Regions from separate parts of the Mesorhizobium sp. B2-3-5 genome, predicted to be linked through region 1. Evidence: riboswitches for the same ligand, from Rfam matches in the RefSeq annotation. Region 1 holds a riboswitch; the other holds the start of a gene.

Evidence for each region. A riboswitch is a leader RNA that binds a small molecule or an ion and turns the genes downstream of it on or off. The one in region 1 is predicted to bind cobalamin.
Region 2: another riboswitch for cobalamin. It lies ahead of FJ958_RS00960 (DUF1636 family protein); the one in region 1 lies ahead of FJ958_RS12925 (DUF1636 family protein).

What each region holds. Positions count from the first base shown of each region.
Region 1 is NZ_VFVX01000009.1:18,330-23,227, reverse strand. It holds gene FJ958_RS12935 (cobaltochelatase subunit CobN) at 1-568, opposite strand, end outside; gene cobW (cobalamin biosynthesis protein CobW) at 588-1,625, opposite strand; gene FJ958_RS12925 (DUF1636 family protein) at 1,628-2,056, opposite strand; cobalamin riboswitch at 2,095-2,300, opposite strand; gene FJ958_RS12920 (winged helix-turn-helix domain-containing protein) at 2,330-3,529, opposite strand; gene FJ958_RS12915 (NADH-quinone oxidoreductase subunit A) at 3,865-4,230, shown strand; gene FJ958_RS12910 (NADH-quinone oxidoreductase subunit B) at 4,221-4,802, shown strand; gene FJ958_RS12905 (NADH-quinone oxidoreductase subunit C) at 4,807-4,898, shown strand, end outside.
Region 2 is NZ_VFVX01000001.1:176,007-180,904, forward strand. It holds gene FJ958_RS00945 (hypothetical protein) at 1-383, shown strand, start outside; partial or broken gene FJ958_RS00950 (DSD1 family PLP-dependent enzyme) at 431-592, shown strand; gene FJ958_RS00955 (helix-turn-helix domain-containing GNAT family N-acetyltransferase) at 656-1,624, shown strand; cobalamin riboswitch at 1,924-2,131, shown strand; gene FJ958_RS00960 (DUF1636 family protein) at 2,136-2,621, shown strand; gene FJ958_RS00965 (ABC transporter ATP-binding protein) at 2,618-3,403, shown strand; gene FJ958_RS00970 (ABC transporter substrate-binding protein) at 3,451-4,398, shown strand; gene FJ958_RS00975 (iron ABC transporter permease) at 4,398-4,898, shown strand, end outside.

The sequences.
Region 1 (4,898 bases):
CGCACTCGACGACGCCACGTCCTGGCTCGTAGTAACCCGCTTTGGGCACGGTTACCGGCGCGGCTGCTGCTTCATCCTGTCCTGCCAGCCCTGCCAACCTCCGCACCAGCGCGCACATATTGGCCGGGCCGCCCTCGCGGAAATAGCCGAGCAGCGCGTCCAGTTCCGCGCGCGGCAGCGTCGAGGCTTCGATCAGCCGGAGATCCTCGTCGTGGCTTTCACCGGGCAGCAGCGCCAGTTTTATGCCGCGCTCGCGGGCGGTCGCGGCAAGCTGGTCGCAGCCATAGCGCCACCAGTCGTAGCCGCCGAGGATGCGCACCAGGATGATCCTGGCGTGGCGGGCGACGCTGTCGATCCAGAGGTCGACGGACATGGGGTGGCGCAGGTCACGCAGCGCGGCCAGCCGCATCGAGGGCAGGCGGCCGGCATCCGCCTTCCACGCGGCGGCGAGGCCGGCGAGGTCGCTGTCGGTGAAGGACAGGGCCACGATATCCGCCGGCGTCTGCCGCAGATCGACCGGCTCGGCGAGATCGTCGAGCGAGGCGGATGTCGTGGTGAGGATGTGCATCGCGGCCCGTGCCTGAAAATCAGCCGGCGAGTATACGCTCGATCGCAGGGCGGTTCAGCCCCTTGAGGCCGATGACGACGAGACGCGAGCGGCGGTCGTCCTCGGCGGTCCAGGCGCGGTCATAGTAATGGTTGACGCGCGGGCCGACGGCCTGCAGCAAAAGCCGCATCGGCTTGCCGCCGACCTCTACGAAGCCTTTCACGCGCAGCACGTTTTCCTGTTCGGCGGCGGCAGCGACGCGTTTTGCCAGTTCGTCCGGATTGGCGATCGAGGGGATGTCGACAATGAAGGTGTCGAAGTCGTCATGCTCGTGGTCGAATGCGCCGTCGTGATGGGACTTGCGGTTCTCGATGTCGTCCTCTACGGCGAGGCCGAGCCCGAGCAGTACGGAGGGATCGACCTTGCCGTGGGACGTCGGCACGATCTTGACGGCCCGGGCGGAGTGTTCGTTGACGATGGCGTTGGCGCGGGCCGAACCGGCGGCGTCCATCAGGTCACTCTTCGACAGGATGATCAGGTCGGCGCAGGCGATCTGGTCCTCGAACACTTCCTCGACCGGGTCGTCATGGTCGAGGCTGTCATCCCCGGCGCGTTGGGCCTGCAGGGCGTCCATGTCGTTGGCGACGCGGCCTTCGGCCAGTGCGGGGCCGTCGACCACGGCGATCACGCCGTCGACGGTCACGCGGCTCTTCACCGTCGGCCACTGGAAGGCCTGGACCAGCGGCTTCGGCAAAGCGAGGCCGGAGGTTTCGATCAGGATATGGTCGACCCTCGGCGTCAGTGACAGGATCTGGTCGAGTGCCGGTACGAAATCGTCGGCCACGGTGCAACAGATGCAGCCATTGGCCAGTTCGACGATGTTTTCCTCCGGGCAAGTGTCGATGCCGCAGCCCTTGAGGATCTCGCCGTCAATGCCGATGTCGCCGAACTCGTTGACGATAATCGCGATGCGCTTGCCGCCGGCGTTTTCCAGGAGATGGCGGACCAGTGTCGTCTTGCCGGCACCGAGAAAGCCGGTGACGACGGTGCAGGGAACGCGGGAGACGGAAGCGGTCATGGTCAGTCTTTCAGCAGGTCTAGGGGAGGGATGCGGGCAACGAGGCCGCGCTTCAGGGAATCAGGGCGGCCGCGCCAAGGGATGAGGCCGTCGCTCGAGGTGGCGAAGAGTCTGGCGCCGGTAACGAGGTCGGCGCCGCTGCTCGTGGTCAGGTCGCCGAAGACATAGCTCCAGCAGCCGTCGCGCAGGATCGCGGCGCTGAGCCGGCGTTTGCAATTGCCGAGACATTCGACCGTGCGGACGCGGACGTTCTCGGATGCTGCCGCGCGGCGCGTGTCCTGCGCCAGCGATTCGCCGGCGCGGGGATGGGCGTCGGAGCCGGTTTCGTCGCGGCAGGACGCGCAGACGATGACGGTGACGTCGGACAAGGCGTCGCCATTGGCGGAAGATATATCCGCTGCACCAGCCGAAAAACTGCCGTTATGGTCCAAAAACCGGGCTCCTTGCCCGGAAACCCGCCGGGCGATCGGATTCTTCTGTCGCAGACGGCAGGTCTCCTGGCTCGCGGGTCATCGCCTTGGTTAGCCGCCTTCCCGGGAACTCCCAGTGGCTTTCGGCCTTGGCTCTTCGCTTACAGTTGCGGGGACAGCCGCGGATTTGAGACCGAAATCCCGCACCGCATTCCCTCTTAGCCCCAGCCGTTGCGGGCAGGGGACCGTCTGGACGGGATTTAGGCTTTTGCAGGCAGCGGTGTCAACGCGCGGCTACGACATGGCGATGTCGGCCAGCGCCGGGCCTAGATCGCCGGCAGGCGTCACTTCCATTCGTTCAAGCTCGAGCCAGCCTTGCATCTGTTTCAATTCGTCGAAGAGCTGGGCGGCTGTTTCAGGCGGCGCTCCGGGCTCGGCGTAGGCCGCGTGGACGCGCAGCACGCTTGCCGGCCGGTCGGCTCTCAGGTCGACGCGAGCGACGATCCTGTCGCCAAGCAGGAAGGGCAGGACATAGTAGCCGTACTGGCGTTTTTCGGCAGGGGTGTAGATTTCGATGCGGTAATGGAAATCGAATAGCCGCTCGGTGCGCGAGCGTTCGAAGACGACGGGGTCGAAAGGCGCCAGCAAGGCGCGCGCTTCGATCTTGCGGGGCAAACGGGCGTCCTTATAGAGGTAAGCCGGCTTGTTCCAGCCCTCGACACGCACCGGCAGCAACTCGCCCAACTCGGCCAGTTCCTCCAGCCGGCCTTTCATGTCGGCGGGCGACAGACGGAAATAGTCGCGCAGGTCCCCGGCTGTAGCCACCCCATGGGCGCGGGCTGAAATGCGCAGCAATTCGCGATGCGCGTCCTCGGCAGCGGGCACCGGCAAATCGAGGATCGCCTGCGGCAGCACGCGTTCGGGCAGGTCATAGAAGCGCTCGAAGCCGCGGCGGTGCGCGGTGGTGATGCGGCCGGCCCAGAACAGCCATTCGAAGGCATGCTTGGCATGGCTCCAGCCCCACCAGCCGCCGGAACCTTTCTGGCCTTCAAGCGCCGAGGCGGCGATCGGGCCGCGATCGGCGACTTCCCGATAGATCTCTTCGATGTAGGCGGCGTGCTCGCGGCCCCATTTGGCGAGGCCCAGATACATTTCGTCGCCTTGCTCGGCGCGCTGCATGCGCCAGCGCATCAAGGGGTATGTCTCGACCGGCAGGAACGAGGCTTCATGCGCCCAGTATTCGAACACCATGCGCTTGCGCGTCACGGCGGCATTGTCGAGGAGCGCGAGCGGGTAGGGGCCAAGCCGCGAATAGAGCGGCATATAGTGCGCGCGCACCACCGCGCTGACGGAATCGATCTGCAGCAGGCCGGTGCGGGAAAGAACCCGGGCGAAGTGGCGGCGGTCTGGCGTGCCATTCGGGCGAGGATCGAGAAACCCCTGGGCGGCGAGTGCAACGCGCCGAGCGGCGGCAAGCGAGATCTTTTCCTTCATGCAGGTGTCACTCTGAGGGCGATTTATGGCGGTTCAGACCGGTGATTCCAGCCCATGCTAGCAGGGTTTTGGCGGCAACCATGTCAGGAGATAAAAGTGGAGTAGAACGCGAAGGAAATCAAACAGGAGCGCATCGGACCAGTTTCTCCTGTAATGCCGTCCAGGTCGGCGTTTTGAACAAGGTTTGACTTGCTTCGCTGGAAGTGCTGCGCTAACCCTCGCCGCGTTGCAGCATGGGCCCCTCTTAAAACGGTTCAGCGGTTAAACTGTCACGCTTCCGCATTAAGGTCCGGTGCTGTAACAAAAGTGGATTGGCGCCAACGGAAAGCCGCTGCATGAACGCACTTCTCAGTTCGTACCTGCCCATCGTCCTGTTCATCGGCGTGGCATTGGTCGTCGGCCTGGCGCTGCTGGCCGCACCGTTCCTGGTGGCCTACCGCAACCCCGATCCTGAAAAGCTTTCCGCCTACGAGTGCGGTTTCAACTCGTTCGACGACGCCCGCATGAAATTCGACATCCGTTTCTACCTGGTGTCGATCCTGTTCATCATCTTCGACCTGGAAGTGGCCTTCCTGTTTCCCTGGGCGGTGTCGTTCTCGAAGATCGGCATGCTCGGCTTCTGGTCGATGATGGTGTTTTTGGCAGTGCTGACCATCGGCTTTGCCTATGAATGGAAAAAAGGAGCGCTGGAATGGGATTGAACGACAGTTCAGGCACCCTCGTCGCGCCGAAGCCCAAGGGCATCATCGATCCCAACACCGGCAGGCCGGTGGGAGAGGACGATCCCTTTTTCCTCGAAATCAACAATGAGCTCGCCGACAAGGGTTTTCTGGTCACCTCGACAGAGGCGCTGATCACCTGGGCGCGCAGCGGCTCGCTGATGTTCATGACCTTCGGCCTCGCCTGCTGCGCGGTCGAGATGATCCACACCTCGATGCCGCGCTATGACTCGGAGCGGTTCGGCGTGGCGCCGCGCGCGTCTCCGCGCCAGTCCGACATCATGATCGTCGCCGGCACGCTGACCAACAAGATGGCGCCGGCGCTGCGCAAGGTCTACGACCAGATGCCGGAGCCGCGCTACGTCATCTCGATGGGCTCGTGCGCCAATGGCGGCGGCTATTATCACTATTCCTATTCGGTGGTGCGTGGCTGCGACCGCGTCGTGCCGGTCGACATCTATGTGCCCGGCTGCCCGCCGAGCGCCGAAGCACTGCTCTACGGCATTCTTCTCCTGCAGAAGAAAATCCGCCGCACCGGCACGATCGAACGGTAAATCCATGGCCGCATCACTGAGCGAACTGTCGAGCTATCTCGGCGAGAAACTGAGCGGACGGATCTCGGACGCGGTGTTCGCCTATGGCGAACTCAC
Region 2 (4,898 bases), on a different contig from region 1:
TTCCGGACGACATCTTCGAATGCGATGACCTGGTGGTGGAAAAGTTCATTCCGGAAACAGAACCCGACGGCTTCGCGGTGCGCTTCTGGGTGTTTTGCGGAGAGCGGGAGCGCTGCACCCGCTATGTCTCGCCAAACAGCCTGGTCAAGGCATCGCAAACGTTTCGACGTGAACCCGTCCCTGTTCCCGACGAAATGCGCGAGCGGCGACGTGAGCTGGGCTTTGACTACGGGAAATTCGATTTCGTCCTGCACGAGGGCAGGGCCATCCTACTCGACGCCAACAAGACTCCCGGCCGTCCCCAAAACCTCGTGAAGATGTTCGCGGCCGGCGCCTCCGATCTGGCCGACGGCTTCGAGGGCCTCATTCGTCGGGCGAGATAGACCAGCAACCGGCCAGGATCGCCGCTCCCGCCTGTTGCCATCGGTTGCAGCAGTTCATGGGCCTGCCTGCCGATACGGTCATCAGGCCAGGCGACTACGCGTTCTTGCGGCCGACGCAGAGCGAAGCAGTGCTGCAGCAGTTCGGGCCGATCGCGGTGCTATCCGGCGGCAGGATTGTGGATCGTTGGCCGGTGTTGCCGACGATGTGAACATGTCGGAGATACTTGACTAAGTCAAGTAAATGATTGATCCTGTGAAGACAGGGGATGTCCATGACGGTTCACCATCAGTCCGGCAATGATGCGCCCAACAAGGAGCGAATCGACGCGGTGCGGGCTTTCAACCGCTTCTACACCCGCCAGATCGGGCTGCTCGACGAAGGGTTGCTGAAAAGCGCCTTCTCCCTGACCGAGGCGCGTGTGCTCTACGAATTGGCGCATCGCGACGGCCTGACCGCGACCGACCTCGGACGCGATCTCGGTCTCGACGCCGGCTATGTCAGCCGTTTGCTGAAAAAGTTCGAGCGCCTTCACCTCATCTCCAGGTCGACGCTGGTTTCGGACGCCCGGCAATCGTCGATTGCGCTGACGCAGGCGGGCAGGAAAGCCTTCGCACCGCTGAACAAGGATTCGCACGATCAGGTCCGGGCCCTGCTTGATCGACTGCCCGCGTCGGAGCAGGACCGGCTGGTCAAATCCATGCAGACGGTGCAGCGTCTGCTCGGCGAAAATGCCGAGCCGAGGATCCCCTATCTGTTGAGGCCGCTGCAGATCGGCGACATCGGCTGGGTCACTCGCCGGCAAGGACTGCTCTATGCCCAGGACTATGGCTGGGACGAAACCTACGAGGCGCTGGTCGCCGAAATCCTCGCGGCGTTCGTGAAATCCTACGATCCGAAATGGGAGCGCAGCTGGATCGCCGAGCGGGAAGGCGAGGTCGTCGGCTCGGTCTTCGTCGTACGCAAGTCGGATCAGGTGGCGAAGCTGCGTCTGCTCTATGTCGAACATTCGGCGCGTGGCCTCGGCATCGGCAAGCGACTGGTGGAGGAATGCATCGGCTTTGCCCGCGCCAGGGGATACAAGACGCTGACCTTGTGGACAAACGACATTCTCGCCGCTGCCCGGCATATCTACCAGGCCGCCGGCTTCAAACTGATCGAGGAAGAACCTCACCATTCCTTCGGCAAGGATCTGGTTGGTCAGAACTGGAATCTTGATTTGTTATCTTCCGCCAGAGCGTGATGCCGAAAAGTGTGAAGCGGTTTTCAGACGACGTCATGCTCTATCTCTTTGATTAGAGGCGGATTCAGATTTCAGGTCGAGTCGACCTGAAATCATCTGGCTTTCCGCTCTCGGCCAATTTGATCGAAATTGCGCACTCCGCGCAATCCGCTCGACAATGGCTGACAGCCATCGCTTGACAGCGCTGGGCCTCATGCACTAGTACGTTATGTTATTACATAAAGGGGTGTGTGGTCGCACGCGGCTTCGGCTCCGATCGTGGCGACCGAGAAATCCGTTGCGAAGCAATCTGGGGAAAACTAGGGTGGAATGGTGATGGTCCCCGAGTCGAAAGGCGAGGGGTGAAAAGGGAACACGGTGAGATCCGCCTCGGATCGAGGCCGTGGCTGCCCCCGCAACTGTAAGCGGTGAGCGAGATCCAAAATGCCACTGGCCGGCAAGGCTGGGAAGGCAGGATTGCGCCGAGACCCGCGAGCCAGGAGACCTGCCATTACAGAGTTGACCGGACGGGGTGTGCCGGGAGGAGACGTGGACGTCGGTCTGTCGACCGACCGCCAACATCCTTCCGTCGCCAATCGAGAAAGACGGAAAGTTGGGCGCCGCCATCGATCGTATTCACCGTATCGTCGTATGCACGCTTTGCCGCGACATCCCGACAGGGACCAGGTCGGGCGAAGCTTTGTGCGCCGATTTGCGCTCCCGGCTCTCGGCCCACATCGAGCCAGTTGTAGCGCAGGGTTTCATGGTCGAGGGCGTGGCTTGCATGGCGGGCTGTGCACGGCCGCTCGCGGTGGCCTTCCAGGCGCCCGGCAAGGCAGCCTATCTCTTCGGGTCCATCGATGCGGAAGCCGATGCCGGCGATCTCGTGCGATTTGCCAGACTCTACGCCTCGCTCGCCGATGGCTGGTGCAATGCCGGACAACGTCCGCCGCGGCTGGCCGGCAAGACGCTGGCCCGCATCCCCGGACCGGGCAAGCCTTCGGAGGACAGCCGATGACAGTGCCGCTTCTCGAAGCGCGCGATCTGGGCGCGGTGGCGAATGGCCGGGCTCTGGTCCATGCGGTCAGCCTGTCCATGGCTGTCGGCGATCGCCTCGCCATCATCGGTCCCAACGGTGCCGGCAAGACCACACTGCTGCGCATGTTGTCGGGCATGCTCAGGCCAAGTTCCGGAGAGGTAAAGCTTGGCGGCCGCCGCCTCGACAGGATATCGGCCGCCGAGCGGGCCCTGCACATCGCCGTCGTCGGCCAGACCGACCAGCCGGATCCGCGGCTGGCGGTGATCGACTATGTCGAGCTTGGCCGCGTTCCGCATGCCGGCCTGAGGCACAGGAGCGAGGAACGCGACATTGTCGTGGACGCGCTGCGACGGACCGGCCTGCTGCCGCTGCTTGGACGCACCATTGGCTCGCTGTCGGGCGGCGAGCGCCAACGCGCTCAGCTCGCACGCGCCATCGCCCAGGAACCGAAAGTGTTGTTTCTCGACGAGCCGACCAACCATCTGGACCCACGCGCCCGCGCGGAACTGCTCGAACTCGTTGCTGGCTTCGGCATGACGGTGATCGCGGTGCTGCACGATCTGGCCCTGGTGGCGCCCTTCGCCACCAGGGTCGCGGTGATGAACGAGGCCCGGCTGCATGCGCTGGCGGCGCCCCGCGAAGCGCTGACGCAACAACTGATCCGCGAGATTTTCGGCGTCGACGTGTTTCGCCTGCGCCATCCCACCGAGGATCGCGAACTGACCGTGTTCGATGTTCCGAACCGTGCCGCGCCTTCCTGACCGAAACCGACTTTCATCCGACACAGTTCAACCAAGGAGCAAAAATCGTGAAACGCCTCGCCTTGTCGCTCGTCTTCTCGCTGCTGGCCTCGGCAGCTTTCGCCTTCCCGGTCACCGTCGACAGTTGCGGCAAACCGCTGACCTTCGATGCGCCGCCCAAACGCGCCGTCATTCACGATCTCAACATGGCGGAGATGGCCTTCGCGCTGAAGCTGCAGCCGTCGATCGTCGGCCTGACCGGCATCACCGGATGGTATAAGGTGGGCCCCGAATTCAAGGCCGAGCAGGGTTCAATTCCGGAACTGGCGCCAAAATACCCGACGCTCGAAAATCTCGTAGCGGTCGAGCCTGATTTCTTCTTCGCCGGCTGGTACTATGGCATGAAGCCGGGCGGCGATGTGACGCCCGACACGCTCGCGCCACACGGCATCAAGACGCTGGTGCTGACGGAAAGCTGCGTCCATCTCGACAAGAACCGGCCCGCCGCCTCGATGGACCTTCTCTACGGCGATGTCGAAAAACTGGGCAAGATCTTCGGCAAGGAGGCCGAGGCGGAGAAGCTCGTTGCCGGCTGGAAGAGCCAACTCGCTGACATCACCGCCAAGGTCGGCGATCGCAAGGGAACACGGGTATTCCTCTACGATTCCGGCGAGGACAAGCCATTCACCGCCGGAAAATTCGCCATCCCCAGCGCCATGATCACGGCAGCCGGCGGCGACAACATCATGGCCGACATGGACACAAGCTGGGGCAACACCGACTGGGAAACGGTGGCGTCGCGCAATCCGCAATTCCTCATCCTGCTCGACTACCAGGACGGTGGCGGCTACAAGAAGCTCCTCGACTTCCTCAAGGCCCATCCGGCGATGAAAGAGACGGATGCGGTCAAGAACGAGCGTTTCGTGGCCCTGCGCTATGCCGAACTCACGCCCGGACCGGCAAACATCGAAGCGATCGGCAAGATCTCCAGGGCGATGCATCCGGAAGCGTTCTGATGCATCTCGCCCTGAAGCACAAATCCGGCGCGCTCTCAGGGCACAAGGCATTCCCGCTGGCCATGGCGGCGGGCGCGGTGGCGACCGTCGCTCTCGTGCTGCTGTCGATCGCCTATGGTTCGACGCTGATACCGCTGACCGACGTCATTGCCGCACTTGGCCATGCCGTTGGGTTAAATGAACATCAGGTGTCGGGCCCGGTTGGCAAGATCGTCGTCGATCTGCGGCTGCCGCGCACGATCCTGGCAGTCTGTGTCGGCGCGGGCCTCGGCATGGTCGGCGCGTTGCTGCAGACGGTGACGCGTAACGATCTCGCCGATCCCTTCCTGTTCGGCCTGTCTTCGGGGGCCGCCGCGGGCGCGGTTTCCGTCATCACCGTCTTTGGTGACAGTTTCGGCATCTGGACCTTGCCGATCGCGGCCTTCACCGGCGGCATACTGGCAGCGGGCATCGTGCTGCTGCTGGTCGCGCGGGTAAGGGGGCAGGGCCCGGAACGCTTG